3 regions of the Streptomyces sp. NPDC007164 genome follow, and region 3 is predicted to be linked to each of the others. Evidence: riboswitches for the same ligand, from Rfam matches in the RefSeq annotation. Region 3 holds a riboswitch; each other region holds the start of a gene.

Region 1 (10,340 bases), on a different contig from region 3:
CCCGCCCCTCGCTGGGGGGCGACGGCGCCGGCCCGCCGGGCCGCCGGTTCGATGTTCTGGTTGGCGTGGAAGAAGTTGTGCGGGTCGTAGGTGTGCTTGACGGCGGCCAGGCGGGCGTAGTGGTCGCGGTAGGTGGCGCGGATGCGGTCGGGGGTCTCGCCCGCACCGATGAAGTTCACGTAGGTGCCGCCCATGGAGTGCGGGTGCAGCTCCTCCCAGTAGTCGACGCACCATTGCCTGATCTGTTCGGCGTTGTCCGGGTCCGGGTCGATGCCCGCGATGACGCCGGACCAGACCGCGTCGCGGTAGGCCCAGGCCGTGTCGTCGGGGCCGGGCCGGTGGGCGGCCGCGTCGATCGGGTACAGGTGGGCGGTCGACAGGGGGGTGGGGAGGTTCTCGGCGTACTTGGTGTGTACGTCGATGGCGTCGTCGGTGATCCGGTCGAAGAAGTTGCCGCGCCAGTACCACTGCAGACCGGTGGGGAGCAGTTCGTCGAACATGGACTGCAGGGCGGTGTAGGGCATCGGGGCCGTGAAGTGGAAGGCGGGCGGCCCGGGGTCCTCGACGGGCTTGAGGGCGGCTTCGAGGAGTTCGGGGTCGCCGGTCCAGCACCACACCACGCCGCACATCTTCTGGCCGTGGATCTCCTCCGGGAACGGCGGGCCGGGCGGCACGGTGAGCGCGGCGAAGAAGCCGTTGAGGTCCTCGGGGGCCTGCGGCAGGAAGTCGCGGTACCAGCGCAGCACGTCGGGGATCCGGTCGGCCGGCCAGAGCGTGATGGCGACGCCCACCGTGTCCACCGGGTGCAGCCGGAGGGTGAAGGAGGTGACGACGCCGAAGTTTCCGCCGCCGCCGCGCAGCGCCCAGAACAGGTCGGGGTGGGTGGTGGCGTTCGCCGTCACCGAGGTGCCGTCCGCCAGGACCACGTCCGCGGCCAGCAGGTTGTCGATCGTCAGGCCGTATCTGCGGGTGAGGTGGCCGTGGCCGCCGCCCAGGGCGAGGCCGCCGACGCCGGTGGATGACAGGATTCCGGAGGGGGTGGCCAGACCGAACGCGTGGGCGGCGTGGTCGAGGTCGCCGAGCGTGGTGCCGCCGCCGACCGTGGCCGTCCGCGCGCCGGGGTCGATGTGTGCCCAGCGCATGGGCGAGAGGTCGATCGTCACGCCGTCGTCCACCAGGCACAGACCCGCGCCGCTGTGCCCGCCGCCGCGGACCGCGAGCGTGAGCCCCGCGTCCCGGACGAAGCCGACCGCGGCCATCACGTCCGCCGCGTCGGTGCACCGCACCACCGCCGCCGGGCGCCGGTCGATCATGGCGTTGTAGATCGTGCGGGCCCGCCGGTACTCCGGGTCCTTCGGGCCGATGACGGGGCCGCGCAGCGCGGTCCGCATCGCGTCCAGGGTCGCGTCCGGGGTCGCGGACGTGGTGCCGTCCATGGCGGGCCATCTCCTCGTACGTCGAGATGGGGACCGCACCCCGCTCGGCCCGCCGTGACTCCGGCGCCCCGAGAACCGCGGGCGGCGACGGCCACCGTGGCTGATGTCTCAAGCCTCCTCGCGGTCCTGGCGCCCTGCCAGTTCGCCGGACCGCCCGGAGGGAGACATACGCGCCCGTGCCGGGGGCGGGCGGCACGGGACGCGCGGAGCGGGCGGTACGGGCGTCAGACGAGGAGCTTCGTCTTCGCCCGCTGGTACTCCTCGTCCGTGATGGCGCCCCGGTCCCTCAGCTCGGCGAGCTTCGCCAGGTCGTCGACGTGGCTCCCCTTCTTCGTGGCGTCGCCGCCCGCGTCGGAGGTGCCGGCGGCTTCCCGTACGTACGCCTTGAAGGCCGCGTCACGGTCCTGGGCCTCCTTGATGTCCCGTTTGCTCATGGACTTGCCGCGCACGATCACGTACACCAGCACGCCGAGATACGGCAGCACCAGCGTGAGGATCAGCCAGCCGGCCTTGCCCCAGCCACCGAGGTCGTGGCTGCGGAAGATGTCCGTGATGACCTTGAACAGCAGGAACAGCCACATGACCCAGAGGAAGAACCAGAGCATGGTCCAGAAGAGGTCGAGCAAGGAGTAGTCGTCCACGGTTCGCTCCCCGATCAGCGCGAGTTCATCGCGTCGGCAGGACAGAAGGTAAAACAGTCATATCACCGCATATCTGCGCCCGCTCGTTGATCGGCGGCCGCCCGCCGACACCGCTGCGCCGGGGTGGGCGCGGAGTACCGTGGAGATGTCGAGGGAGGCTCGGGCCTCCAGGAGGCGGGGTCGCCTCGTGTACATGAAGCGGTGCGGGACACCGTGCGGCAAGCGGCGTGAGCAGGCGTACGCAGGGACGCTCACGAGGGCGACGCATGCGCAGGGCAGATGAGTCCGCCCGGAGCCCGGTCGGGGCGGTCGGCCGTGTCACCGTGCCGATTCCGCCCGACGGTCCGGGCGAAGTCCTGGTGGCCGTACGGGGCGGGTCCGAGGCCTACACCGCATGGTCGGCGACGTCGATCGACAGGGACGCGCGCGTCGTTGTCGTCGACACGGTCTCGGCGCGCGGCGTGATCGTGGAACGCCTGCCGTCCTGAGCCGCCAAGCAATCCGTACCCGACGGAAGCAGTGTCGTACGGCAGGAGTCTTCCCATGTTCTTCTGGCACGTTCCCGCCCCCAACGAGGCGATGCTCATCTCCGGTTCCAAGGGGCAGACGCTGGACACCCAGTTCCGGATCGTCACCGGGCACGGCAGTTTCGTGCTGCCGGTGAAGCAGAAGGCGCGCATGCTCTCCCTGGCGCTGCGCGAGGCGGAGATCACCGAGGACTGCGTGACGCAGCAGGGCATCCGCCTCAACGTCCGGGCCGTGGCCGTCTTCAAGGTCGGCGACGACGCCGTGTCCATCGCCAATGCGGCCCGCCGCTTCCTGACCGAGCAGGAACAGATGGAGGAGCTCGTCGGGCGGATCTTCGCCGGGCATCTGCGTTCCATCGTCGGCGGACTGACCGTGGAGCAGATCATCCGCGAGCGCAACCGGGTCTCCCAGGAGGTCATCGCGGGCAGCCACGGTGAGATGGAGAAGCTCGGCATCGTCGTGGACGCCCTCCAGATCCAGGAGATCGACGACGCCACCGGCTACATCAAGAACCTCGCGGCCCCGCACGCCGCCGCGGTCGCCAGCCAGGCCCGGATCGCCGAGGCCAAGGCCGACCAGGAGGCCAGCCAGCGCGAGCAGCAGGCCGCCGCGCTCAAGGCGGAGTACGAACGCGACACCGCGATCAAACGGGCCGGCTTCCTCGCCGAGACCGAGCAGTACAACGCCCGCGCCGCGCAGGCCGGGCCGCTCGCCCAGGCCAGGGCCTCGCACGAGGTCATCGAGGAGCAGACCGCACTCGCCGAGCGGCAGGCCGCGCTCGCCGCCCAACGGCTGGAGGCGGAGGTCCGGCGCCCGGCGGACGCCGAGGCGTACCGGCAGCGCACCCTGGCGGAGGCGGCCCGTGACCGGGTCAAGTTCGAGGCCGACGGCAACGCGTACACCGAGCGGGCCCTCGCCCAGGCGCAGGCCGACGCCAACAGCGTGCGCGCCGCGTCGCTGCGTGACGGCAACCAGGAGCTCATCGCGGCCAACCGCATCGTGGAGAACCTGCCCGCGCTGGCCGACGCGGCCGCCCGGGGCATGTCCGGCGCCGACCTCACCGTCCTCAACGGCACCAACGGCGTCAACGAGATGGCGGCGGGTGTCGTCAGCCAGGGGCTGGCGATCCTCCACTCGCTGCAACGCGGTGCGAACCCGGTGAAGCAGTCGGCCGTCCACGGGAAGGCCGATTCCATGCCCCGCATCTCCGAGACGAACCAGTCCTGACGCGGCTCGGTGCGGGTGGATCGGGGGCGGGCGGACCGAGTGGTCAAAAGGGCGCCCGGGATGGCGTAGAGTTGCATTCAACGACGCGGGGTGGAGCAGCTCGGTAGCTCGCTGGGCTCATAACCCAGAGGTCGCAGGTTCAAATCCTGTCCCCGCTACTGAAGGATTCAGGCCCGGCACGCACACAGCGTGCCGGGCCTGAATTCGTTTCGCCGCATGGCGTGCGAGCCGCGGCGTACATGTCCCTCCTCGTGTCCCCCGTTTCCCTCCCCCCGTTTCCCTCCCCCCGTTTCCCTCCTCCGTGTCCCTCCATCGGCCGACGAGGAGTCGCCGCTTCGTTCCGGTCCGGCGAGCCTGGGGGTGGGGCGCGGTACCGTCCGCAGCCGCGCGCGTACCGGGCAGGAGACCACAGGTGTGGAAGCGGGAGAAGCGGCGCGGTAAGCACGCCGGGAGCGGTGCCCGCAGCCGGCGGTTCGTACGCGCGCTGCCTCCCCTGATGATCCTCGGCGGACTGCTGTTCGACGTCCTCACCCCGCCGACCTTCACCGCCATCCCGCTGTTCGTGGCCGCTCCGCTGATCGCCGCCCCGTTCTTCTCGCTGGCCAGCACCGTCCGCACCGGTATCGCCTCGATGCTGGCCGTCATCGTGCTGCGGCTGTACAGCAGCACGCTGCCCGAGGCCGTGCCGCTGATCGAACTGCTGACCCTGGCCACCGTCTCGGTCCTCGCGGTCGTGATCAACGGGGTCGTGCGGCGCGGGAACGAGCAGTTGGCCTCCGCGCGGTTCATCGCGGAGACCGCCATGCGCGCGGTGCTGCCGCAGCCGGCCGACCGGACCGGCGGACTGCAGGTCGCGGCGCGGTACGAGGCGGCGCAGGCGGACGAGTTCGTCGGCGGTGACCTGTTCGCCGTCTCGGACACCCCGTGGGGGGTGCGGCTGGTGGTCGGGGACGTGCGGGGGAAGGGGCTCGACGCCGTGGAGACGGTGGCGGTGGTCATCGGGGCGTTCCGCGAGGCCGCCGAGCAGGAAGCCTCACTGGAGGGGGTGGCGGGGCGGCTGGAGCGGGCGCTGGCCCGGGAGGAGGCGCGGCGGGGTGGGCTCGACGTGCTCGAAGGGTTCATCACGGCCGTGCTGGCCGAGATCCCGTCCGGGCTGTCCCGGGTGCGGATCGTCAACCGGGGTCACCCCGAGCCGATCCTGCTGCATCCGGACGGGGCGCTGGACGTGCTGAAGCCGTCGGTGCCCGCGCTGCCGCTGGGGATGGGCCTGGGGGCGTGGCCGGAGTGCACCGACGAGTGGGATCTGCCGGCCGGGACGACGCTGCTCCTCTACACGGATGGCCTTTCCGAGGCGCGGAACGCCGAGGGGGTCTTCTACGATCCGGCGGCCCGGCTGCGCGGGCGGATCTTCCCGGGGCCCGAAGAGCTGCTGTCGGCCCTGACCGATGACGTACGGCTGCACACGGGCGGCGGGTCGACCGACGACATGGCGCTGCTCGCGGTCGTACGTCCGGCGGAGGGGCAGCCGGACCGGCGAAGGACCGTGCCGATCGTCGGTGCCGAGGAGGCGTGATGGGGGCGCTGCCACCGTGTGTAATCGAAGGGCGTCGCTCCGCATAACGTTTGACGCAACGTCAGAAACAGGGTAGTGGCTGAGGGTCGGTCAACTCGTCCGATTCCACCCGCTTGTGTCCCGTAAAGTCCAGGCCAAAGAAGTGAACGATCAGTTGGAACAGCTTGGAATACGGCCCCGGTGTCTATTAACGTTCGATAACGCAGCGCGGTCGTCCCAGCCGTCGTCAGTGGCGGCACCGCGCGCGAGCGCCGAATTCCGCAAGGGAACCGGGGAACCACCTACATGGGGTGAATCGGACACCTGTGTCTCGTGAGAGGCAGAGGGGCCCGTAGGAGACCTTCCTGCTCCGAACCCGTCAGCTAACCCGGTAGGCGAGAAGGAAGGAAAGGAGTGCGCCCCCGTGGCGTCCAACAAGCCTGCCCCCGAGGCCCCGTCCCGGTTCGATTCCGACTACGGCACCGAGCCCGGCGGCGACTTCACCGGCAATTTCACGGGTGAGTTCACCAGTGAGCCCGACCGTGGCTGGGACGAGTGGAACCCCACCGAGGAGTCGGTCCGCCCGGTGCGCGGCAGGCACCGCGTCGCCAAGCAGCGCAACGGCCTCGCCCGCAGTTCCACGGTGCTGGGTGTCGGCGTCATAGCGGCGGTCGGCGCGGGTGGCATGGCCACCGCGCAGAGCAAGCCGCCGGTCTCCATCTCCGTGCCCGACTCGATCAAGAACAACCTCCCCGACGCCAAGTCCCTTCCGGGCGTGGGCGCTTTGTTCTCCGACGAGTCCGAGGCCGACAAGACCGAGGTCACGGCCGCCACCGCCCCGCTCACCACCGCCGGCATCACCACCGCCGAGGCCGAGCAGGGCACGACGGACGCGGGCGAGGCGCTCCGCGCCCGCATCCTCCAGCAGGCCGAGCAGCAGCAGGACGCCGCCGACGCCGAGGCCAAGGCGGCCGAGGAGAAGAAGGCCGCGGAGAAGGCTGCCGCCGAGGCCAAGAAGCAGCAGGACGAGGCCGAGGCCAAGGCCGCCGCCGAGAAGAAGAAGGCGGAGGAGGAGGCCAAGAAGAAGGCGGAGGCGCTGCGGCTGGCCAAGCTCGCCGCCAGCTACGCCATTCCGACCTCCTCGTACACGATCACCTCGACCTTCGGCGAAGCCGGCTCGATGTGGTCCTCCGGCCACCACACGGGCCTCGACTTCGCGGCCCCGACCGGCACCCCGATCAAGGCCATTCACGGCGGCACGGTCAAGTCGGCCGGCTGGTCCGGCGCGTACGGCTACCGCACGGTGCTTGAGCTCGACGACGGTACGGAGCTGTGGTTCTGCCACCAGTCCTCGATCGGCGTCAGCGTCGGCCAGAAGGTCAGCACCGGCGAGACCATCGGCCGGGTCGGCGCGACCGGCAACGTGACGGGACCGCACCTCCACCTGGAGGTCCACACCGCCGGCGGAACGGGCATCGACCCGATGGCCTGGCTCCGCGGTAAGGGCCTCAACCCCTGATCCGAGCCGGTTCGCCGGCCGCTGAACCCCGGCAGTCCTGACGCTCACCCCCCGACGTCAGGGCTGCCGGTCTGTTTGTGGGCGGTGGGAGGTGGGCGGGACGAGGAGCGGTGAGTTCCTCGAACAGCCGGCTCCGGGATGGGCCCACCGGAATAGCGGGCCTAGCAGAATCCGTTGTTTCACCTATGACTTCTCTTCGTAAGCTGGGCCCTTCCGACCTCCAGGTCTTCCCGCTCGCTCTCGGCGGCAACGTCTTCGGCTGGACCGCCGACGAGGCGCAGTCGTTCGCCGTTCTGGACGCGTACGCCGCGGGGGGCGGCAACTTCGTCGACACCGCCGACGGGTACTCGGCCTGGATTCCGGGCAACGAGGGCGGCGAGTCCGAGACCGTCATCGGCAAGTGGCTCGCCGCACGCGGCAACCGCTCCGACATCGTCGTCGCCACGAAGGTCAGTACCCACCCCCGGTACAAGGGGCTCGCTCCCGCCAACATCAAGGCCGCGGCCGAGGAGTCGCTGCGCCGGCTCGGCACCGACCACATCGATCTGTACTACACGCATTTCGACGACGAGACCGTGCCGGTCGAGGACATCATCACCGCCCTGGACCAGCTGGTGAAGGAGGGCAAGGTCCGGGAGATCGCCGCCTCCAACATCGGCCCCGAGCGGCTCCGGGCCTCCCTGGACTTCTCGGAGCGCGAGGGCCTGGCCCGCTACGTCGCCCTCCAGCCGCACTACAACCTGGTCTCCCGCGACACCTACGAGGGCGAGCTCCAGGACACGGCGGCCCGTGCCGGGCTCGGCGTCGTGCCCTACTTCGCGCTGGCCTCCGGCTTCCTCACCGGAAAGTACCGTCCGGGCACCTCGGTGGAGAGCGCGCGGGCGGAGGGCGCCCGGCAGCACCTGGAGTCGGAGCGGGGACAGAAGGTCTTGGCCGCGCTGGACAAGGTCGCCAGGGAGCGCGACGCGGAGATCGCGACCGTCGCGCTGGCCTGGCTCGCATCCCGGCCGACCGTGGTCGCGCCGATCGCCTCGGCCCGTACGGTCGAGCAGCTGCCCGCGCTGCTGGCCGTCGCGGACCTCACGCTGACCGAGCAGGAGCTGGCCGAACTCACCGAGGCATCCGCCTGATTCGCCCGCCCGGCGGGGTCTGCCCGATCCGTCGGGCAGGCCTCAGCGCGGTGGCTGCTGCGGCATCAGATAAGGGTTGTAGCCGGGGTTGTAGCCGGGGCCGGGGCCGGGGGATTGGGGATGCGCCCCCGCTTGGGCGGGGCCGTTGCCGTATGCGCCGTACTGCGTGTGCGGAGTGAACTGCTGGGCGTACGGGAGCGGCGGCAGACGGTGGGGGCGCAGGAGCCCCGTCGCCTGCGCCGCGTACGTCAGGGCGGGGGCGGCCACCTCCCTGCGCTGCCAGAGGTGGTGCAGCAGCTCCAGCTCGCGTCCGGCGAAGTCCGGGTCGGCCGTTCCGCGGCGGGCCCGGAGGCGCAGTGCGGCCAGCGAGGTCGCGAACGACTCGTACTCGGCGACGGCGCGGGCGGCCGCCTTCCCGTGGGCCTCCGCGGCCCGCGTCGCGGCCTTCGCCTGCGCCGCGGCCTGGGCAGAAGGACCGGGCACGGCTCCGGGCATGGCTCCTGGCATCGCTCCTGGCGCGGCTCCGGGCATGACTCCGGGCATCGCTCCGGGCATCGCCGCCGGTATGGACCCGGGCGCCCAGCCGGGCCCGTACGGGGTGTCCCAGCGGCCCCGGGCCGCGACGGCGTACTGGCGGCGTGCCGCGTCGCGGGCCAGGCCGCGGGCCCGCATCGAGGAGAGGGCGAGCGGTTCCGCCGGGCTCAGCCAGCCCGCCGCCGCGTAGGCGGGCAGCTCGGCGGCGAGGGTGCGCAGCTCCCGTCGGCGCGACCAGATCACCAGCCAGGTCACCAGGCCGAAGACCGGGACCATGAACACCGCGTACACGGCGTAGAAGCTGTACGGGCTGAAGACCGCCGACCCGTTCCACAGCGAGTGCATGCCCATGGCGAGGACGAGCCCCAGCAGCGGCAGCACGATGCGGCGGATCCGCCGGCGCCGGGCGCAGGCCGCGGCGAGCCCGAAGCCTATGCCGGTCAGCACGGTGAAGAGCGGGTGCGCGAACGGCGACATCACCGCCCGTACGAAGAACGTCGCGGCCGTCACCGACACAACGCCTGAGTTACCGATCTGCTGGTCCTCGCCGAAGGCGTTGCCGAGGTAGAGGATGTTCTCGGTGAAGGCGAAGCCGCTCGCGGTGATGCCGGCGATCACGACGCCGTCGACGATCCCGTTGAACTCCCTTCTTCGGAACAGGAAGATCAGCAGGACCGCGGCGGCCTTGGCGCTCTCCTCGACGACCGGGGCTATGACCGTGGCGCCGAGGGTGTCGGCGTTGGACGGGTCGGCGATGGTCGTGGCTATCCAGCGGGTCGCGAAGGAATTCGCCAGGATCGCTACCAGGGCGGCGGCGAACGCACCCCAGGCGAAGGCGAACAGCACATTGCGCCAGGGGCCCGGATCGACCCGGTCCAGCCAGCGGAACGCCGCCAGCAGGAGCGGGACGGGCAGCACGGCCAGGCCGAGGCCGACGAGGAACCCCTGAGTGCCCGTCTGGTCGCGGACCAGGGCCAGGATCGCCAGACCGCAGATCGCGAGCACCGTGAACACCGCCGCGACGCGGAAGGTCCGGCTGCGCCACACCACGCCCACGCGGCGCGGCCGGTAATGCCAGTGCCTGCGCTCCGGCACGGCAGCCAGGATCTCGCCGACCCGCTGCTCCTCAAGGAGCGGGACGGCGGGCTGTGACTGCCGCTGCTGGACAGACCCGTCGGACACCACGCAATGACCCTAACCAGCAGCACTGACTCCTGACCATGGGGCGCCCACCGGCCGCCCGGCTCGCGGGCATCGCCCACCGGCCCGGCCGCTCCACGAGTCCGGCCGCTCCACCATCCCGGCCCTTCCACCGGTCCGGCCCTCACCGTCCCGGCCCCACCACCGTCCCGGCACGCACCGCACCGGCACGCCCCGGGCCCCACGCCGGTCTCAGCGGCGGGCGAAGAGCAGGTCGTGCACGACGTGGCCCTTGTCCAGGCCCTGTCCCTCGAAGCGGGTCAGCGGCCGGAACGCGGGCCGGGGCGCGTAGCCGCCGTCCGCCTGCGTGTTCTCGAAGAGGGGGTGCGCGCTCAGCACTTCCAGCATCTGCTCGGCGTACGGCTCCCAGTCGGTCGCGCAGTGGATCACCGCGCCCGGCTTCAGCCGCTGCGCCACCAGATCGAGGAACTCCGGCTGGATCAGCCGCCGCTTGTGATGGCGCTTCTTGGGCCATGGGTCGGGGAAGTACACCCGCAGCCCGTCCAGCGAGTCCGGCTTGAGCATCTCGCGCAGCAGGATGATCGCGTCGCCGTTGGCCACCCGGATGTTCGA
Region 2 (10,340 bases), on a different contig from region 3:
CGCGGCGGCCTGCCCGGCCTGTGCGCCGATCAGCAGCACGGCGGCCAGTGCCGCGAGCCTGCGGCCCCGCCCGACCAGCACCAGGGCGCAGGCCGCGGCCACCAGACCCACCCCGAACAGCGGATACGTCCACCCGGTGACCAGGTCGCTGAAGCCCGCCCCGGCCGCCAGCAGCACCAGGACCGCGCCCCCGCCGAGCAGCGCCCGCCGCTCCGGCCGGCCGTACGAGACGGACACCCAGGCGGCGATCACCACCAGCCCGGCCAGCACGAAGGTCTGCCGGTACGGGCTGCCGTTGGGCGTGGCGAAGGCGTGCCACAGCAGATGCGTCGGCTCCCACTGCAACGACAGCGCGACGCCCGCGACCAGCCCCACCCACGTCCACCGCTCACGCCCCGGCACGGACCGCTGGAAGGCCAGCACACAGGCCAGCAGCAGGGTGCCGGTGCCGAGGAAGAGGGCCGGGGTGAAGAAGCTGTACGTGGCCGGCAGCAGCCGGGCGAGCACATCGGGCCAGGCCGCCGGCGCGAACGCACGGTCCCAGCCCGGGTAGGCGTGCTTGGTGCCCAGGTAGACGGGGAGCAGCACGGGCGCCGAGAGCCCGATCCCCACCCCGACCGTGCAGACGGCCCGCACCATCCCCCGCACCACCGCCCGCCGGTCGTCCCGCTCGGTGAAGAGCCGGGCGGCCAGCACCAGGGCGGCACCGAGCGTCGCCATGTACGCGGTGTAGAAGTTCGCCGCCCACACCACCGCGACGAGCAGCGGCCCGGCGATCCGGTGCCGTCCCGTACGCGCCCACTCCGCGACCAGGCAGAGCAGCGGCAGCGCGACCAGCCCGTCCAGCCACATCGGGTTGTACGAGGCCTCGGCGACCGACCAGCCGCACAGCGCGTACGAGGCACCGAGCGTCCCGGCCGCCCACCAGCGCCCGCCGCGGACCGTCAGCAGGAACAGCGTCATCAGCGCCGCCGCCGACGCCATCTTCAGGACCGTCACCACATAGACCGCGAGATCGATCCGGTCGCGCGGGAACACCCCGACGAGCAGGGCGAACGGGCTGGTCAGATAGGTGCCGAGATCCGGCAGGAAGCTCGTCCCGTACCCGGAGGACCAGTTGAGCAGCAGCCCGCCGTCCGCGTTCCCGTGCAGCAGGTCCCACAGCCGGGCGTGGAACGGCACGAACTGATTGCCCAGGTCGTTGACGCTGCGCGTGTGAGGCCCGAACGGGAAGACCCGCGCGACGGCGTCACCCGCGCAGACCGCGGCGACGGTGAGCAGCGCGGCGAGCGAGCCCGCGCACAGGCGGGGGCGGGAAGTCGGCATACGCAGGAATATGCCAGCTTCGAACGCTCAACCCCGGGCCGAATTGGGTCAGTTCACGCAATGGACGCCCACCGGTCACGTGCTGCATCGAGTTCCGACATCTGGCCGGGCTGATGTACTTCCGTGCTGATCTCGCTGGTGGTGCCTTGTTTCAACGAGGAAGAGATCCTCGAACGCTTCCATGAACGCGTCACGGACGAAATGGCCGGGCTGGGACATGAATTCCAGCTGGTCTTCGTCGACGACGGCAGTGCGGACCGGACCCTGGTGATCCTCCAGGAACTGGCCGCGGCCGACCCGCGGGTCCGCTATGTCTCCTTCAGCCGGAACTTCGGCAAGGAGGCCGCCATGCTGGCCGGCCTCCAGCACGCCGAGGGCGACGCCGTCGTCATCATGGACGCCGACCTCCAGCACCCGCCCGAGCTCGTGGGCCGGATGCTGGAGGAACACGCGCAGGGCTACGACCAGGTGATCGCCCGCCGCACCCGCAAGGGCGACCGGGTCACCCGCACGCTCAGCGCCCGCGCCTACTACTGGCTGATCAACCGGCTGGTGGACGTGGAGCTGGTCGACGGCGTCGGGGACTTCCGGCTGCTCTCCCGCCGCACCGTCGACGCGGTACTGGAACTCACCGAATACAACCGGTTCTCCAAGGGCCTTTTCGCCTGGGTGGGATTCCGCACGACGACCTTCTCCTACGAGAATGCCGTCCGTGAACAGGGCAGTTCCGCCTGGACCTTCGGAAAGCTGCTCAATTACGGTCTCGACGGACTGCTGTCCTTCAACAACAAACCACTGCGCGCCGCGCTCTACCTCGGCATGCTGCTGCTGTCGGTGGCCTTCGCCTATGCTGCGTGGATCGTCGGCGTCGCCCTGGTGCAGGGGGTGGACACCCCCGGCTACGTCACCCTCATCGTCGTGGTCACCGCACTCGCCGGGGTCCAGATGGTGATGGTGGGAGTGGTCGGCGAGTACGTCGGCCGCATCTACTACGAGGTGAAGCGGCGCCCGCACTTCCTGGTCAAGGCCACGAACACCGAGGCGTTGCGACAGATACGGGAACCCCAGGAGTTCGTACGCCGATGACGGTCACCGCACAGATGGCCCGATTCGCCCTCGTGGGAGTGGTGAACACCGGCACGTACTACGGCTGCTATCTCGTCCTGCTGATGTGGCTGCCCTACATCGCCGCCCATGTGATCGCCTTCGTACTGAGCATGATCGGGTCCTTCTTCCTGAACTCCTGGTTCACCTACCGGACCCGGCCCACCTGGCGGAAGTTCCTGCTCTTCCCGCTCACCAACGCCGCCAACTTCGCCATCACGACCGGCGGCGTCTATCTGCTGGTCGGCCTCGCCGGGTTCAGCAGCCGGTACGCGCCGCTGGTCGCGGCCGCGGCGGCGATCCCGATCACCTTCGTCGTCTCGCGCACGATCATGCTCCGGCCGGACACCCCGGCCCCGGCGGCCGAACGCGTGCCCTGAGCCCCGCCGGGACGGCTCGGGCCGTCCCGGTCGGGCCCACATCCCCAACTCCTCCCGAATCGTTGGCCGAATCGGTGGCCCCAGCCGTGTCCACTGCCTAACATCGATCACCGCAAGGTCTTGTGCACTGATGCACAAACTCTCCCCGGGAGGTTCCTTTGCACCGCCGCCGTCGCACCGCGCTCACCGTCTCCGCCGCCCTGCTCGCCGCCGCCCCACTCCTGACCGCCTGCGGCAGCGAGTCCCACCCGGGTGCCGCGGCCGTCGTCGGCGGGGACCGGATCGAGATCTCCACGCTGCAGGGCCAGGTGGCCGCCGTACGCGAGGCGCAGCGCGATTCGAAGGACGCCGCCCAGCTCATCGACAAGTCCGGACAGCTCAGCCGGGCCAAGCTGCACGGCCTGATCTTCGACCGGGTCCTGGACCGGGCCGCCCAGGACGCGGGCGTGTCCGTCAACCGCAACGAGATCCAGCAGATGCGCAAGGCGGCGGCCGCCCAGTCCGGCGGGGAGGAGCGGCTGCGCACGGCGATGCTCCAGCAGAGCTGGGTCGCCCCCGACCAGATCGACGCCGTCCTGCGCGAGCAGGTCCAGCTGACCAAGCTGGCCCAGGCGCTCGGCGCCGACCTCCAGCAGCCCGCCGGCCAGCAGGCCGTCGGCGAGGCGCTCGGCAAGGCGTCGAAGGCCCTGCGGGTCGACGTCAATCCGCGCTACGGCAGCTGGGACAACAAGCAGACCCAGCTCGCCGACTACAAGGCCCCCTGGATCAACCGGGTCACCAAGCCGGCCGGCGCGGCAGCCGAGACCGGGGCCTGACCGGCCGCGGCGGGGGCGGCCGGTGCGACCGGGGTAGATTCGAACGGTGAACGCTGAAGACCCCGGCCGTATCGTCCTGCTCACCGCCAGCCACCGCGTCGCGCCCGGACTCCTGTCCTGGCCCGCCTGGCAGACGCTGCACGCCGCGGACCGGGTGCTCTGCGCCGAGCCGGACCACCCGCAGCTGCCGTATCTGCGCGAGGCGGGCGTCACCGTCGAGCACTCCGCGCCCACCGCGCAGGAGCTCGTCGACGCCTGTGCGGGCGGCCGGTCCGTCGTCGTCCTCGCGGGCGGCGAGGGGAACCAGCCGCTGACCGACGGGCTCGCCCGGCTCGCCGGTTCGGGCCGGGTGCGGATGCCGGACCTGGAGCTGCTGCCCGGGTCGTACGACCTGCCGGGTGCCCGGCTCCTCGATCTGGTCCAGGTCATGGACCGGATCAGGCTCGAATGCCCGTGGACCTCGCAGAAGACCCACGAGGGCCTCGCCAAGTACGCCATCGAGGAGGCGTACGAACTCGTCGAGGCGATCGAGGACGGCGACCGCGACGAGCTGCGCGAGGAACTCGGCGACGTGCTCCTCCAGGTCGTCTTCCACGCCAGGATCGCGGAGGAGGACGAGCAGGAGCCGTTCTCCGTCGACGACGTGGCCGCGACCCTCGTCGAGAAGCTGATCCACCGCCACCCGCACGTCTTCGGCGACGAGAGCGCCGAGACCCCGGAGGACGTGCACGCGCACTGGCTGCGCACCAAGGCCATCGAGAAGCAGCGCGACTCGGTCACCGACGGGGTCCCGCTCGGCCAGCCCGGCCTGGCGCTGGCGGCGAAGCTGGCCGGCCGGGTCCGTACCGCGAAGCTCGACGTGCCGCTCCCCACGGGCGACGGCATCGGTTACGAACTGCTCGCCCTCGCCGTACGCGCCGAGCAGGACGGCATCGACCCCGAGGCCGCCCTGCGGGCAGCGGGCCGCGCCTACCGGGACGCCATCCGGGCGGCGGAGGGCAACGGGTGACGCCGGAGGGCAATGCCTGACGCCGGAGGGCGTTGCCCGGCGTCCGGGGGCGGCGGATAACGTCGGGGGGTGAACCACAGCCCCGCCGACAACCCCGCCGACAGTCCCGCCGATCAGCCCGCCGCCTGCCCCGTCGGCGCCCCCGAACTCTTCACCTGGGAGTTCGCCACCGACCCGTACCCGGCGTACGCCTGGCTGCGGGAGCACAGCCCCGTGCACCGGACCACGCTGCCCAGCGGCGTCGAGGCGTGGCTGGTGACCCGGTACGAGGACGCGCGGCAGGCGCTCGCCGACACCCGGCTCTCCAAGAACCCGGCGCACCACGCCGGGCCCGCGCACGCCAAGGGGAAGACGGGCATCCCGGGCGAGCGCAAGGCGGAGCTGATGACGCATCTGCTGAACATCGACCCGCCGGACCACACCCGGCTGCGCCGCCTCGTCTCCAAGGCGTTCACCCCGCGCAGGGTCGCCGAGTTCGCACCGCGCGTACAGGAACTGACGGACCGCCTCATCGACCGCTTCGTCGCGGAGGGCAAGGCGGACCTCATCCACGACTTCGCCTTCCCGCTCCCCATCTACGCGATCTGCGACCTGCTGGGCGTTCCGCGCGAGGACCAGGACGACTTCCGGGACTGGGCGGGCATGATGATCCGGCACGGCGGCGGCCCGCGCGGCGGGGTGGCCAGGTCGGTGAAGAAGATGCGCGGCTATCTCGCCGAACTGATCCACCGCAAGCGGGAGAACCCCGGGGACGACCTGATCTCCGGGCTGATCCGGGCCAGCGACCATGGCGAGCACCTCACCGAGAACGAGGCCGCCGCCATGGCCTTCATCCTGCTGTTCGCCGGATTCGAGACGACGGTCAACCTGATCGGGAACGGCGTCTACGCGCTGCTGCGCGACCCCGGTCAGCGCGAACGGCTCCAGCACTCCCTGGATGAGGGGCAGAGCGGGCTGCTGGAGACCGGCATCGAGGAACTGCTGCGCTACGACGGCCCGGTGGAGCTGGCCACCTGGCGGTTCGCCACCGAGCCGCTGACGCTCGGCGGACAGGACATCGCCGCCGGGGACCCCGTACTCGTGGTGCTCGCCGCGGCCGACCGCGACCCGGAGCGCTTCGAGGACCCCGACACGCTCGACCTCGCGCGGCGTGACAATCAGCACCTCGGATACGGGCATGGCATCCACTACTGCCTGGGAGCGCCGCTCGCCCGGCTGGAGGGACGGACCGCGCTCGCCACGCTGCTGAACCGCCTTCCGGACCTGCGGCTTGCGGTGGAACCCACCGATTTGCGGTGGCGTGGCGGGCTCATCATGCGCGGACTTCGCACGCTTCCCGTGGAGTTCACCCCGGGGCCCGCCCACGCAGAAAGTGACACCCTGTCAACTCTGTGACTTTCACGTGATCTGCGCTGCATCGACTTGTGACTCCCGTTCGAACCCGGCTAGGTTCACCGTTCGACTCACCAGTCACCTGTCAGCTACCCGGAAGGCAACCCCATGGGCTCCGCGAACGGCAGACACCGTCGCCCCCGTCAGGCACCCGCCATCGTCGTCGCCGCGGGCGTGACCGGATCGGCCATCGCCATCCCGCTGCTCGGCGCGTCCGGTGCGCACGCGGCCGACGCCCAGACCTGGGACCGGGTGGCCGAGTGCGAGAGCGGCGGCATGTGGAGCGCCGACCTCGGCAACGGCTTCTACGGCGGCCTCCAGTTCTCGCAGGAGACCTGGAAGGCGTACGGCGGTGAGGCGTACGCGGAGCGCGCCGACCTCGCCAGCCGGGCGCAGCAGATAGCGGTGGCCGAGAAGGTGCTGGACGACCGGGGCCCGAAGGCCTGGCCCAGCTGTGCGGTCATCTCCGGCCTCGCCGTGGACGGGACGCTGCCCGGGGTGGATCCGGGCTCCGTGCCCACCGACGACCCGACCGGGAGCGCGAAGCCGTCCGACGGCACGTCGGCGGACCCGTCCGACGACGCCACACCGTCCGACAGCGCCTCCGACGACGCCTCCGACGGCACGGACGCCGTGGACGGCGCCGACGGCTCGGAGAAGACCGACGAGCCGTCAGGGAAGACCTCGCCGGCCCCGAAGCCCTCGGCCTCGACCACCCCGTCCCCCGACGCCCCCTCCGGGGCGCCCGGCGACGCCTCCGGCTCGCCCGACGCGTCCGGCGGCAAGCACCGCGGCGCGCCGGCCGCGGAGAAGGGCGGCGGCACGGACGGCGGCACGGACGGCGGCCGCGAGGCGGGCCGTCATGCCTCGCGCGGCGGCAACGACGCGCGCGACACGGCCGACACGCCCGCCGACGGCACGTACACCGTCCATGTCGGCGACAACCTCTGGTCGATTGCTGATGCACAGAACATCCCCGGTGGCTGGCCCGCGCTCTACGAGGCCAACAAGGCTGCCGTCGGCGCCGACCCGGACCTCATCCTCCCTGGCCAGAGCCTCGATCTCGATGTGAAGGCCACATGAGGGCAGTCTGATAACCGACTAAAAATGCCTCAAAAATCGGGGTAGTTCAGGGACCTATGTCCGCTTATGCGTAAGTGAGACATGGGTCTCTTTGCGTCAACTGGCGTGTCGCATCCGGGGAACCCTCCCGCATCGTGTCCCACCTGCGGAAACGATGATTCTTCAGATGCAAGTAAGGGCTTATTGTCCGATGTGTCCATCGTTGAATGTGGGGGTTGCGTATGTTTACGGTCGGAACCGCTCGCACCGCGGGCCCCGTCGACCGTCACGCCGAATCCTGCCGTCGGTCGAAGGGAACAGACGCGTAAAGCGCCGTAGGCAGGAGCGGGGGACCCAGGTAAGCGCCGGGCCCGATCGTCGAAAGACGCATCAGGACCGGCTTGGGGTGAAGTCGCGCGCTAGGACGTGCGACCGGGCAACTCACTTGGCCCGAACCCGACAGCTCACCTCGTAGGCGTCGGTGAGGAGAAGTTCCATGCTGCTTTCCAGCAAGGGCAAGCACCGCCGCCCGTCCAAGGCCGTCCGTATCGCCACGCTCGCCGGTGTCGCCGGTGCCGCAGTCGCCGTGCCCCTGATGGGCGCGACCGGCGCCTCCGCCGCCTCCGTCGCCACCTGGGACGCCGTCGCCCAGTGCGAGTCCGGTGGCAACTGGTCCATCAACACCGGCAACGGCTACTACGGCGGTCTGCAGTTCTCGCAGTCCAGCTGGGCCGCCGCCGGCGGTACGCAGTACGCCGCCCGTGCCGACCTGGCCACCAAGGCCCAGCAGATCGCCACCGCCGAGAAGCTCCTCGACATGCAGGGCCCGGGTGCCTGGGGCTGCGCCGGCGCCGGCAACCTGACCAACGACGGCGTCAACCCGGGTGTCGACACCGGCTCCTCCTCGAACTCCACCTCGAACTCCGGTGCCTCCGAGCAGCAGAGCGCCCCGGCCGCCCCGAAGCAGCAGTCGCAGCCGACCCGGCAGGCCCAGCCGAAGCCGGCCGAGCGCACCGAGGCCCCCGCCGCCTCCCGCTCGGACCGCTCCGCCGCCCCGCAGGCCGAGTCGAAGAAGACCGTCACCACCCCGACCGGCGAGAAGGTCAAGAAGGGCGACGGCGAGTACAAGGTCGTCTCCGGCGACTCGCTGAGCGAGATCGCCGCCGCCAACAAGGTCGAGGGCGGCTGGCAGCAGCTGTTCGAGCTGAACAAGGACATCGTCAAGGACGCCGACCTGATCTACCCGGGTCAGCAGCTGCACCTGACGAAGTAGTCGCGGCTCTCTCCTCCCTGAGCACCACCCCGGTCCGGCGCGCATTCCCCCGTGTGCGCCGGACCGGGGCGCTGTCGTTCGCGCTCGGGGGAGCGCCGGATCGTTCAACTGTTGTAGTTACCGACCGGTAAATTTCTTACTGTTTGCCCGGCAATGTGTGCTCTCGGGTCCTTTTTCGTCCCAGGGGTCGGGCGGACGGCCGACTGATCGGGCCGGGCCGGTTAGGCTCTTGTCGCAAGGCCAAAGCGACCCTGCACAAACAGCGTCATATCCCAGAAGGAGATGCCTCGTGCCGTCCATCGACGTCGTCGTAGCCCGGGAAATCCTCGACTCCCGCGGAAACCCCACGGTCGAGGTAGAGGTCGGCCTCGACGACGGCAGCACGGGCCGTGCTGCCGTTCCGTCCGGCGCCTCCACCGGTGCGTTCGAGGCCATTGAGCTTCGCGACGGTGACCCCAACCGCTACCAGGGCAAGGGCGTCGAGAAGGCCGTCCTCGCCGTGATCGAGCAGATCGGCCCGGAGCTCGTCGGCTACGACGCCACCGAGCAGCGGCTGATCGACCAGGCGATGTTCGACCTGGACGCCACCGAGAACAAGGGCTCGCTCGGCGCCAACGCCATCCTCGGCGTCTCGCTGGCCGTCGCACACGCCGCCTCCGAGGCCTCGGACCTGCCGCTGTTCCGCTACCTCGGCGGCCCGAACGCGCACCTGCTGCCCGTTCCGATGATGAACATCCTCAACGGCGGCTCGCACGCCGACTCCAACGTGGACATCCAGGAGTTCATGATCGCGCCGATCGGCGCGGAGTCCTTCTCCGAGGCGCTGCGCTGGGGTGCCGAGGTCTACCACACGCTGAAGAAGGTCCTGAAGACCAAGGGCCTGTCGACCGGTCTCGGCGACGAGGGCGGCTTCGCGCCGAACCTGGAGTCGAACCGCGCCGCCCTGGACCTCATCGTCGAGGCCATCAAGGAAGCCGGTTACGTCCCGGGCAAGGACATCGCGCTGGCGCTCGACGTCGCCGCGTCCGAGTTCTACAAGGACGGCAAGTACGAGTTCGAGGGCAAGTCCCGCTCGGCCGCCGAGATGACCGAGTACTACGAGGAGCTCGTCTCCGCGTACCCGCTGGTCTCCATCGAGGACCCGCTGTACGAGGACGACTGGGCCGGCTGGAAGGTCATCACCGACAAGCTCGGCGCCAAGGTGCAGATCGTCGGCGACGACCTCTTCGTCACCAACCCCGAGCGCCTGGCCCGCGGCATCGAGGAGGGCTCCGCCAACGCCCTGCTCGTCAAGGTCAACCAGATCGGCTCGCTGACCGAGACCCTGGACGCCGTCGAGCTGGCCCAGCGCAACGGCTTCAAGTGCATGATGTCCCACCGCTCCGGCGAGACCGAGGACGTCACCATCGCCGACCTCGCCGTCGCGGTGAACTGCGGCCAGATCAAGACCGGCGCCCCGGCCCGCTCGGACCGCGTCGCCAAGTACAACCAGCTGCTGCGCATCGAGGAGATCCTCGACGACGCCGCGGTGTACGCGGGCCGCTCGGCGTTCCCGCGGTTCAAGGGCTGATCATCCCGTTCGGCCCGGCAGGGGCCGAAGGCCATGGCGTCCGTCCGTCCCCGCACTCGGTCCCGTACCGTGTGCGGGGACGGACGTGCGTAGTGGGGAGGCGGAGACATGGCCGCGAAGGACCGGGACCGGTTCTCCACCGCGACCCGGCTGCGGCTGCTCGGCGAGCAGACCGCGGCCCGTGTCTACCGGTCCCAGAACCGCCGCCAGGCCCGCCGCTCACGGCTCACCGGCCGGGCGGCCTTCCTCGCGCTGGTCGTGTGCTCGCTGGTGGTCGCGCTCGCGTACCCGATGCGGCAGTACGTCTCGCAGCAGGACGAGATCGCCGACCAGGAGCGGCTGGCGCAGGACGCCAAGGCCCGCACCGAGGAGCTGCGCGACGAGAAGGCGCGCCTCCAGGACGACGCGT
Region 3 (10,340 bases):
GGCAGCGCCATCGGGAGCAGCAGGCAGGTGGCGGCCGCGAGCAGTACGGGCAGCACGGCGAGCGGCGGCAGCCCCGACAGCCGCTGCCGGTACAGGAATCCGTACCCGGCGAAGGCCACGGTCGCCGCCGCCACGAGCAGCAGCCCCACCCCGTCGGCGTCGCCCGCGTCCGCACCGAGTGCCGCGTATCCGACGGCCGCGGCGCAGGCGAGCACCGCCCCGGCGACCTTGCGCGGGCCGGAGCGCTCGCCGAAGAACAACGCACCCACGGCGACCGAGGCACAGGGCATCAGCGCGACGACGAGATTGGTGAGCGAGGTCCCGATGCGCGGGATGGCGAGGAGGGTTCCCGCCGCGTACCCGGCGAAGCCGAGCAGACCCAGCAGCCATACGGTGCCCGGCCCGGCGGCGGCCCGGCGCAGGTCGGCCCGGCCTTCCGCGGTGGCGGCGGCGACGGCGGTGAGGACCAGGCAGCACACTGCGGTGCGGCCCACTGCGACGATCAGCGGATCGGTCCCGGTGACCAGGGCGCCGGAGAGCAGCCAGGTTCCGGCGAGCAGCAGTACGAGGACGGCCGGCATCGCACGCCCTTTCCGTGGACGGTGGAGGAACGGGCAGCGGGCGCGGAGCCGTTCGGCCGCCGGACCGTCCGCGTGACCGAGGTGTCCTTCGGGGCCGCTGGACCGGCCCGTGGCGCACCGGGCACCTCCGCGCAGTCACTTTCCTGTAGGCGCCAACTATAACGACGGGCGCCTGCTCCACCAGGGCTACTGCCGGGGTACCGCGAGGGCGGGCCTGCTCCTCCCCGTCACGGCGGGCGAGCGCCGAACCTCACTCCGGCCAGGCGGAGTCCAGGATGGTGTCCACGAAGTTGCCCCGCTCGAACCCGGACACATATCGCTCCAGGACGTCGGCCTTCACATTGCCGAAAGTGGTGTCCGGCTTGGGTTCGATGCCTTCGGTGAAGGCCTTGAGGATGCGGCGCTTGAAGTCGGGGCGGGGGTGGAGGGCGACGATCGCCGCCCGGTCCGCGTCGCTGATGTCGTGGTACCCGATGCCCAGTACGTCGTACTCGACACCGGCCGTCAGAAGTGCGACCTCGGGCTCCATGAACGAGGGGATGCCCGGCGTCGTGTGGAGCGCGATCGCCGTCCAGACCCGGCGGACGCCGTCCTCGGGCACCCCGTGGCTCCGCAGGAACCGCCGTGCCTCGTCGGCGCCGTCCACCTCGAACCGGCGGCCGCTGGCCCGGTACTCCTCGCTGAGGCCGAGATCGTGGAACATGGCCGCGACGTAGAGCAGTTCCGGGTCGAAGCCGAGCCCGCCGTTGCGTCCCTGGAGGACGCCGAAGCAGTAGACGCGGCGGGAGTGGTGGTAGATCAGGTCGTCGGTGGTGTCCCGGACCAGCTGGGTTGCGGCGGAGGCCAGTTCGGTATCGGGAATCACCACTGCGGTGCGGGCGGAAGGATCGGCGCTGCCGGGCATGGGAGCTCCTTCGTCGTGGGGGCTTCGGCGTGGGGCTTCGGCCCTGCGGCCCGGGTTCACGGGCGGGATCCGGGTGGCACCCGGGTCCCGCCCGGTCGGGCGCCGTCGGCCTCGTCCCGGTCCGCCGGGGTGAGGTGGAGGTGGGCCAGGTCGTGCGGGACCGGTCCGTCGGGGCGGAAGAGGGGCGCGCTCGCCCCGTCGGCCGCCGTGGCCGGGGCGTCGGTGAGGCGGAGGCGGGTGCGCAGCCGTCCGTAGAAGTCGTGCGGGCCGAGCCTGATGACCCGGAGGCGGCGCGGTGCCGCGTATACCCCAACCCAGTCCCCGGCGTCGAGCACGCCGCGCAGCTGGCCGTCGATGGTCACCGCGCCCTGCCCCGAGTGCGGCAGGACCCGGACGGCGATCGGTTCGTCGGCCGCGGCGACCACGGTGCGGTCGAAGGTCATGTGTGCCGCCACGGGTGTGAACAGGACGGCGTCCATGCGTGGCGAGACCACCGGTCCGCCCGCGGCGAAGCTGTAGGCGGTCGAGCCGGTGGGGGTGGCCATGATGACCGCGTCGGCCGAGTACGAGGCGAGGAGCCGGCCGCCGATGTACACCCCGAGGCTCACCTGCCGGTCGCGGGCGAGCTTCTCCACGACGACGTCGTTGAGCGCGGTGACGTCCAGTGCCACGCCCCAGTCCTCCGCCGCGGCCTCCGCGTCGGGGTCCACGTGCGGGGGCGGCAGCATCGGGCGTCGTCCGTAGCCCATCAGGGCGTCGATGTCCTTGGGCACTTCGAGTACGCGGGAGGCCCGCATGGTCAGGGTCATGCGTTCCTCGACCGCCGCACGGCCCCGGTGGACGGCGTCGAGCGCCCGGACCACGTCCTTCGCCGGGACCTCGGTGAGGAAGCCGACGCGGCCCAGGTCGATCCCGAGGACGGCGCCGTCGTTCTTGGCGGCGATCCGGGCGCCGCGCAGGAACGTCCCGTCGCCGCCGAGCGTCACGATGAGATCGGGGTTGCCCGCGACATCGGCCTCCTCGCGCCCGCCGCGCCTGCGTTCGTCGTCGCGCCACACGTCGATGTCGGTGCACGGGACGCCTTCGCGGACACACCAGTCGCGTACGACGCCCGCCGCGACGACAGCCTCGGGGCGGCCCTGGTGTACGACGACTCCGACCCGTTCCACACTCATCGCGCTCCGACTCCCCGTGTTCCGACGGCGGACTGCCCTCACCCCACTGTGCGGGAGCCGGGGGCGGGTCCGCCCGTCGTCGGGCCGAAGCGGCGGCCGGTCGGGCGACCGGGCGCGGAAGAACATGTGTCCGGCCCGCCCGCGGACGGTCACCGCCGACGGGCCGTACACGGCACGGAACGCGTCCGGGTCAGGACTGCGCGTCCTCCGGAATGCTGACCAGCCAGCGGGTCTCCTTGCGGGGCCGCAGGTAGAACGCCCAGTAGAGCGTGGCGACCGCGGTGATCCCCCCGGTCCACAGCAGGTACTCGGTCTCCTGCTGGGTGAGGATGTACGCCAGCACCGCGATCAGCAGCACCGGGATCGCGGGCCACAGCGGCATGCGCCAGGCCGGCGCCCGGCGGTGGGCGCCGCGGCGGCAGAGCAGCGCGGCGACGGCGACCAGCAGGTACATCGCGGTGACGGAGACACCGGTGACGCCGTACAGGGTGTCGAGGTTGACGAAGCAGAGCGCCGCGCCGGGGACGCCGACGACCAGGGTGGCGACCCACGGGGAGCCGAACCGGCCGAGGCGGGTCAGGGCGTTGTTGACCGGTCCGGGCCAGGCCTTGTCACGGGCGGAGGCGAACAGCACCCGCGAGTTCTGGATGACCATCACGATGCCGGCGTTGATGATCGCGAGGGCGACGCAGAGGCTGACGAAGGTCCCGACCGCCGAGTTGGACCAGGTGGCGACCATGGTGTTGAGGTCGCCCGAGGTCAGGGCCGCCAGGTCGGGGGCGCCGAGTGTGATGGCGATGACCGGGACGAGGATGACCGCGGTGGAGATGGCGAGGGTGGCGAGCACGGTGCGGGCCACGTTGCGCCGCGGGTTCTCCAGCTCCTCCGAGAGATAGACGGCGGTGGAGAAACCCCGGGTGATGAAGAGGGCGATGGCGAGCCCGGAGACCACCATCATCGCGGTGACGGTCGAGCTCCCGCCGCCCGACGGGGCGACCGTGCCGTGCACCAGAGCCGAGGCGCCGCGCTCGGAGTGGGCGAAGCCGAGCACGGCGACGACGGCCGCCGCGATCACTTCGAGGACGAGGAAGATGCCGGTGATCCACGCGTTGGCGCGCAGGTCCAGCAGACCGGCGAGGGTGGCGAGCACCATCACGCCGGCGCCCGCGACGGAGGCCGGGATGTGCACGATGGGGGCGAGGTAGTCGGCCGTACCCATGGCAATGACCGGGGGCACGATCATCACGACCAGCAGCGAGAGCACGAAGACGAGCCACCCGGCGAGCCGCCCAGCCATCGTCGACACCATGGCGTACTCACCGCCGGCACTGGGAATGAGCGTGCCCAGCTCCGAGTAGCAGAAGGCGACCGCGATGCAGAGCAGCGAGCCGATGGCGATGGTGAGGGCGGTGTACGTGCCGAGGCTGGAGAACAGGTCCGGGACGACCACGAAGAGGGTCGAGGCGGGCGTCACGCAGGACAGCGTGAGCAGTGTTCCGCCCACGACGCCGATGGAACGCTTGAGCTTCTGTGGAGTGGGGCCGGTCGCTGGTGCGAGCGCCTGGGGAGCGCTGAGCGTTTCGGTCATCGTGCGGTTCCGATCAACAGGTGCGGTGTCCGAGCACGGGAGCGGTATCGCCTCCAGACGAGGACGTGGTGAGTGGTTTCGGCGCTCCCAGCGCGACATGCAATCCTGACGTGTTCCGCAGGTCAAGAGGTGTTCACCTTCGGAATTCGTTGTTCCGAGGGGCCGATCCGACGATTTGGGCGCTAACAGCGCGTCAATGCCCGGAGATCGGGAGTGCGGGAACCGCAGCCCGGCCCGTTGGAAAGTTTCCCCCATTTCCAGCATCCGGAAGGGGGAGCGGTGTCCTGGGCGGGCGGGGTGCAGTCCGGGCGCCGGGCCTGCGGGTCGCGGATCGGCGGTGTTGGTGCCAGCCTGGAGTCATGGCTTGGGCGTCGTGGACGACTTGCGGTGTGTTCTCGGGGCGCGGTGGCGTGCTCACGGACGAGGTCGGTGTGCTGTCCGGGGACCTGACCGTTCACACGACTTGGGCGGACGACACGGCCCAGGTCACTGTGCAGTACACCGGTGCGATCGACTGGTTCACCATGTCGGGCAGTCCGGTCTCGTGCTGTTCGGAGGAGGACAGCCGTCGACTGCACGACGCGGTGGTGCGGTCGGTCCGGGACGGGGCGGCGGCGACCGTGCCCGTACTGCCCCGCTCCGAGCCGCGGCAGGCGGCACAACCCGCCCCGGAGTGAAGCGGCGGAGTCGCCCGGCGGCGGCACCGGCATCCCCGCTGCGGGGTCACCCGGCGGCGATGGCACCGGCTTTCCCGCCGGAGCCGCGGAGCGCCGCGGCGACCAGCCCCGCGATCTCGTCCCTGGGCACCACTCCCCCACCGCCCACCAGCCGGTCGAAGACGAGTCCGTCCACGCAGGCCAGCAGTGTGAGCGTGCGGCCGTCGGCGTCGGCGACGCCCTCTGCGCGCAGGAACGCCCGCACCGCGTCACGGGCCGCGTTCTGCCGCGGTACGAGAATCTCGCGCAGTTCCGGGTGGCGCACGCTCTCGACCGCGCAGGCGTAGCGGGCGAGCGACCGCTGCCGCCCCTCACCGGTCAGCCGCCGTTCGACGAAGCCGGCGAGTCCTTCCGTCAGTTCGGCGGCGGCGCGCGGCACCTGCGCCTGCTCGCCGGCCGCCTGCAATTCCGCCTGGTCCAGTGCCACGAGCCGCCGGACGAGCGCGGTGAGCAGCGCCTGACGGGTGCGGAAGTACGCCGAGGTGGTGCCCGGCGGCAGGGCGGCCGCCCGGTCCACGGCCCGGTGGGTCAGGCCCCGCATCCCCTCTTCGGCCAGCACATGGATGGCGGCATCGGCGAGGGCGGTACGTCGGTCTGTGGTCACCACCTCTTTCTACACCTGTAGAGGAGGGGAGTACTCTCCTTCTACAGATGTAGAAGGTCATGACGGGGCACGGGAGGGGACCGGGCATGGGCAACAGCGCGGTGGTTGTCGGCGGTGGCATCGGCGGACTGGCCGCCGCGATCGGGCTGCGGCTCATCGGCTGGGAGGTGACGGTCGTCGAGCGCGCCCGCACTCCCGACGACGCGGGTGCGGGCATCTCCCTGCACGCGAACGGCTTGCGCGCGCTGGACGTCCTCGGTGTCGGCGCGGCGGTGCGCGCGGCCGCCCGGCCCCAGTACACCGGCGGCACCCGCACGCCGGACGGCCGTCAGCTGGCCCGCATGGACGGAACCGTGCTGGAACGCGAGCTGGGGACCCCGATCGTGGGCATCCCCCGGGCCGAGCTGCACCGGCTGCTGCGCGCGGCGCTGCCTCCCGAATCCCTGCTCGTCGGGGCCGAGGTGACGTCCGTCGACCGGTCCGACGCCTCGCGGGTGCGCCTGGCCGCCGGTGACACCGAACTGGGGGCGGATCTGGTGGTGGCCGCCGACGGAATCGGCAGCAGGCTGCGCGCCCGGCTCTTCCCGGGGCACCCCGGTCCGGCCTACAGCGGGTCGACGGTGCTGCGCGCCATCACCGGGTCGCCGGTCGATCTGCGTAGCGACTTCGAGCTGACCTGGGGGCCGGGGGCCGAGTTCGGTCACATCGCTTTCGCCGACGGACGGGCCGAGTGGCACGCGGTGCTCAACGCTCCCGCGGGCGTCCGCCACCCGGATCCGCTGGGCGAGGTGCGCCGCCGGTTCGGCGGCTGGCACGACCCCATTCCCGCCCTGCTGGCGGCGACCCGGCCCGATGCCGTACTGCATCACGACGTCAACGAGCTGGTGGTTCCGCTCCCTTCCTACGCGGTGGGCCGGATCGCGCTGCTCGGCGACGCCGCGCACGCCATGACCCCGAATCTCGGCCAGGGGGCCTGTCAGGCGCTGGAGGACGCGGCGACACTGGCCGCCGCGCTGTCCACCGGGGCCGGCGTCGAGTCGGCGCTCGGCCGCTACGACGCCGAGCGCCGGCCCCGGAGCCAGTCGGTCGCGCGGGCCGCCCGGCAGGCCGGCCGGATGGGGCAGCAACTGTCCCGGCCGGTGGCCGTCGCCCTGCGCAATACGGCGCTGCGACTCGCGCCGTCCCGGGTCACCGTCCGCGCGGTCCTGCGCCATGCCGACTGGACACCGCCGCGGCTGGGCTGACCTCGGGACGGACCCGGCCGGGCGGTGGTGTGCTCACGTCAGCGGTCGGGCCACGTCAGTAGGCCCCGAAGACGTTGTCGATGGAGCCGTACTTGGCGGCCGCGTAGTTGCACGCGGCCGTGATGTTGGCGACCGGGTCGTAGCTGTCCATCGCGGTCCCGGGCACGTGGTAGGCCCGGAACGTCGGTTCGATGACCTGGAGGAGGCCCTTGGAGGGCGTCCCGGCGGCGGCGTTCGAGTCCCAGTTGTTGATCGCCCGGGGGTTGCCGGACGACTCACGCATGACGTTGCGGTGGATGCCCTCGTAGCTGCCGGGGATGCCGTGCTCGGCCATCACGGCCAGCGACTCCTTGATCCAGCCGTCGAGATTGTCCGTGTACGTCGCGGACGGCGCGGCGGGGGCGGTGACGGCGGCGGACTGCGCCGGAGCCGCCGCGGCGGTGTGGGCGCCGAGCAGGGGAAGCAGCAGGGCGGCCGCGCCCGTGCCCACGGCGACGAAACCGCGGGTCAGCGTGGTGGACCTGCGACGACGGTACGTACCCGTTGCGGGCATGGTGGATTCCTCTCCGTCGCCTGCGAGGTGAGCTGTCGGGTTCAGGCTGGAGATGCCTGGCCGCGCATTTGCGCGCCTTCACCCCGAGCCGTTCCGGATTCCGGACCGGCGGCTTACCTGGGTTCCCCGCTCCTGCCGTACACGAGTGGTGGGATTGCCGGACAGCGGCAGGATTCGGCGTTCCGTCCGGATTGACGGTGACCGTAGGCGAGAAGAGCCGAAAGGGACAAGACCCCAATTTCCGAATGCAATTCACTCACAAGATCGAGTAATGGGAATTTCGGTAATCCACCTCACATCGCACAACCCGCTCCCCTTGTGCGGAAAGGGAACCGAAGCGCGGGGCACGGCAACCGGCGGGCCGGACGTGACTCGCGCCACGAATTCACAAATGCGGGCATTTCACCCACGCGTCCCGGTGTCCGCTCCCGGACCCGGTGACATTGCGTTTCCTTCGCCCCGTCGTTTACAGTTTCGAAGTCCTGTTGTCTCCGATTGAGGTGGACGTTGCGCATCTGAGGTTCGCGAACATCGCGCCGTACGGCCTTGCCCGTACGCCCGTCACGCCGTAGCAGTGCTTCGCGCTGCCCGTGACCCCGCGTGGATGCGACCTCGGTGCATGAGCCGTCCCTCGATCCTCAGGGTCGCCGCACCCCTTTCCATCGCCCGGTCGCCGCGTGGTGCTCGCATACGAAGCCCCCCTTCACTGCGCTTGCGAATGCGAGGAACACCATGGCGACCCCCACCACCCCTCACGCCTCCCTCACCTGCTCCGGCCTGACCTTCCGGTGGCCGGACGGCACCACCGTCCTCGACGGGCTCTCGCTCAGCATCGGCCGGGGACGCGTCGGCCTCGTCGGCAACAACGGCGCGGGCAAGTCCACCCTCCTGCGACTGCTCGCCGGTCGACTGCGCCCGTCCCAGGGGTCGGTGACCGTCGGTGGCAGCCTCGCCCACCTTCCGCAGAACATCACGCTCGACACAACACTGCGGGTGGACCGGGCCCTGGGCATCGCCGAGCGGCGCGAGGCGCTGCGCGCCATCGAGGCCGGGGACGTCGACGAGAAGCACTTCGAGACGATCGGTGACGACTGGGACGTCGAGGAACGGGCCCTGGCGACACTGGGCTCGCTCGGCCTCGGCGGCGTCGAACTCGACCGCACCGTGGGCCAGTTGTCCGGCGGGGAGACCGTCCTGCTGCGGCTGGCCGCGCTGCTGCTGGAGCGCCCCGACGTCCTGCTCCTGGACGAGCCCACCAACAACCTCGATGCGTTCGCCCGCCGCAGGCTCTACGAGGCCGTCGACTCCTGGCGCTCGGGGGTGCTGGTCGTGGTCAGCCACGACCGCGAACTGCTGGAACGCGTGGACCGCATCGCCGAACTGCGCACCGGATCGGTGAACTGGTACGGCGGTGGCTGGTCGGCGTACGAGGAGGCCGTGGCCGCCGAACAGGAGGCCGCCGGGCGGACGTTGCGGGCCGCCGAGGCCGATGTACGCCGCCAGAAGCGCGAACTGGAGGAGACCCACCTGAAGCTGGCCCGGCGTCAGAAGAACGGCCGGAAGGCGGAGGCCGAGGGCGGCCTGCCGAAGATCCTGGCCGGCCGCCGGAAGCGATCGGCGCAGGAGTCGGCGGGCAGGCTTCGAGGCGTCCACGAGGAACGCCTCGACGAGGCGCGCGAGCGCCGGGAGGAGGCCGCCGACGCGGTCCGCGACGATGCCGAGATCCGCGTGAGCCTCCCGCACACGGCGGTGCCCGCCGGACGCACCGTACTGAGCCTGCACGGCCTGCGCCCCCGGTTCGGAGGACTGCGCGAGGGCAGCCTCCAGGTGAACGGGCCCGAGCGGATCGCGCTCGTCGGCCGCAACGGCGCCGGAAAGACGACGCTGCTGCGCACCCTCACCGGTGAACTGGCCCCACTGTCCGGCGAGGCCAGGACCTTCGTACCGGTGCGGTTCCTTCCGCAGCGGCTCGATGTGCTGGACGAGGAACTGAGCGTCGCGGCGAACGTGGCCCGCACGGCGCCCGGGGTCACCGACAACCAGATCCGCGCCCAGCTCGCCCGCTTCCTGTTCCGGGGCAAGCGCGCGGAGCAGCCTGCGGGCACCCTGTCGGGCGGGGAACGCTTCCGTGCCGCCCTCGCGGCGACGATGCTCGCCGCACCGGCCCCGCAGCTGCTGATGATGGACGAGCCGACCAACAACCTGGACATCGCCAGTGTGCGTCAGCTGACCGGTGCGCTCGACGCCTACGAGGGCGCGCTCCTGATCGCCAGTCACGACCTGGCCTTCCTCGGATCGGTCGGCATCACCAGGTGGCTGCTGGTCGACGAGGAACTGCGGGAGACGAGCGCGGAGGAGGTGGCCAAGCTGCTCGCGGCGCCAGAGCCCGCCGGCTGAGCGGTCGGCGGCGAGGTGTTTCCCGTGCCGGCCGGACCGGGAGAAGGGGTGCGGGCCGCCGCACGGCCACGGCCCGCACCCCTGCCGGGATCAGAGCCTGTCGATGATCTTGTTCATCTGCTCGATCTCGGCGGTCTGGGCCGCGACGACGGCGCCGGCGAGCTTCTTCGCTTCGGCGTTGTCGCCGTTCTTCTGCTCGTCCTCGGCCATGGTGACGGCGCCCCGGTGGTGCCCGATCATGAGCTGGGCGAACTTCTTGTCGAAGTCCTTGCCCTTGGCGGCGGCCAGACCGTCCATGTCCTTGCCGGACATCATTCCGGGCATCCCGGAACCGTCCGAGCCGTGGTCCATCCCGGGCATGTCACCCATCGAGGACGAGGACGAGGGCAGCGGCTTGCCCCACGACGTCAGCCAGCCCTTCATCGTGTTGATCTCGGGGTCCTGGGCCTTCTCGATCGCGGTGGCCAGCTTCTTGATCTCGGGGTCGGCGGCACGGCCGTCGGCCAGCTTCGCCATCTCGACGGCCTGCTGGTGGTGCGGGATCATCTGCTGCGCGAACTTCACGTCGGCGTCGTTGA

What was found. Region 3 has a riboswitch for cyclic di-AMP ahead of ABZ622_RS29865 (transglycosylase SLT domain-containing protein). Riboswitches for the same ligand answer to the same signal wherever they lie in the genome.
Region 1: it holds a riboswitch for cyclic di-AMP, as region 3 does, so the genes downstream of both, ABZ622_RS29235 (M23 family metallopeptidase) here and ABZ622_RS29865 (transglycosylase SLT domain-containing protein) in region 3, are expected to answer to the same signal.
Region 2: it holds a riboswitch for cyclic di-AMP, as region 3 does, so the genes downstream of both, ABZ622_RS13250 (transglycosylase family protein) here and ABZ622_RS29865 (transglycosylase SLT domain-containing protein) in region 3, are expected to answer to the same signal.

The regions. Positions count from the first base shown of each region.
Region 1 is NZ_JBEYFB010000030.1:20,736-31,075, reverse strand. It holds gene ABZ622_RS29265 (FAD-binding oxidoreductase) at 1-1,436, opposite strand, end outside; gene ABZ622_RS29260 (SHOCT domain-containing protein) at 1,661-2,077, opposite strand; gene ABZ622_RS29255 (hypothetical protein) at 2,344-2,565, shown strand; gene ABZ622_RS29250 (SPFH domain-containing protein) at 2,621-3,832, shown strand; tRNA gene ABZ622_RS29245 (tRNA-Met) at 3,917-3,990, shown strand; gene ABZ622_RS29240 (PP2C family protein-serine/threonine phosphatase) at 4,245-5,405, shown strand; cyclic di-AMP (ydaO/yuaA leader) riboswitch at 5,645-5,797, shown strand; gene ABZ622_RS29235 (M23 family metallopeptidase) at 5,809-6,903, shown strand; gene ABZ622_RS29230 (aldo/keto reductase) at 7,089-8,033, shown strand; gene ABZ622_RS29225 (PrsW family glutamic-type intramembrane protease) at 8,076-9,749, opposite strand; gene trmB (tRNA (guanosine(46)-N7)-methyltransferase TrmB) at 9,960-10,340, opposite strand, start outside.
Region 2 is NZ_JBEYFB010000007.1:138,600-148,939, forward strand. It holds gene ABZ622_RS13215 (YfhO family protein) at 1-1,326, opposite strand, end outside; gene ABZ622_RS13220 (glycosyltransferase family 2 protein) at 1,450-2,412, shown strand; gene ABZ622_RS13225 (GtrA family protein) at 2,409-2,810, shown strand; gene ABZ622_RS13230 (SurA N-terminal domain-containing protein) at 2,969-3,625, shown strand; gene ABZ622_RS13235 (nucleoside triphosphate pyrophosphohydrolase) at 3,672-4,634, shown strand; gene ABZ622_RS13240 (cytochrome P450) at 4,704-6,029, shown strand; gene ABZ622_RS13245 (transglycosylase family protein) at 6,135-7,109, shown strand; cyclic di-AMP (ydaO/yuaA leader) riboswitch at 7,410-7,581, shown strand; gene ABZ622_RS13250 (transglycosylase family protein) at 7,585-8,361, shown strand; gene eno (phosphopyruvate hydratase) at 8,651-9,931, shown strand; gene ABZ622_RS13260 (septum formation initiator family protein) at 10,040-10,340, shown strand, end outside.
Region 3 is NZ_JBEYFB010000031.1:52,085-62,424, forward strand. It holds gene ABZ622_RS29830 (DMT family transporter) at 1-581, opposite strand, end outside; gene ABZ622_RS29835 (HD domain-containing protein) at 832-1,485, opposite strand; gene ABZ622_RS29840 (NAD(+)/NADH kinase) at 1,542-2,660, opposite strand; gene ABZ622_RS29845 (APC family permease) at 2,851-4,248, opposite strand; gene ABZ622_RS29850 (hypothetical protein) at 4,608-4,925, shown strand; gene ABZ622_RS29855 (TetR family transcriptional regulator C-terminal domain-containing protein) at 4,972-5,568, opposite strand; gene ABZ622_RS29860 (FAD-dependent monooxygenase) at 5,655-6,812, shown strand; gene ABZ622_RS29865 (transglycosylase SLT domain-containing protein) at 6,868-7,365, opposite strand; cyclic di-AMP (ydaO/yuaA leader) riboswitch at 7,370-7,555, opposite strand; gene ABZ622_RS29870 (ATP-binding cassette domain-containing protein) at 8,098-9,762, shown strand; gene ABZ622_RS29875 (DUF305 domain-containing protein) at 9,853-10,340, opposite strand, start outside.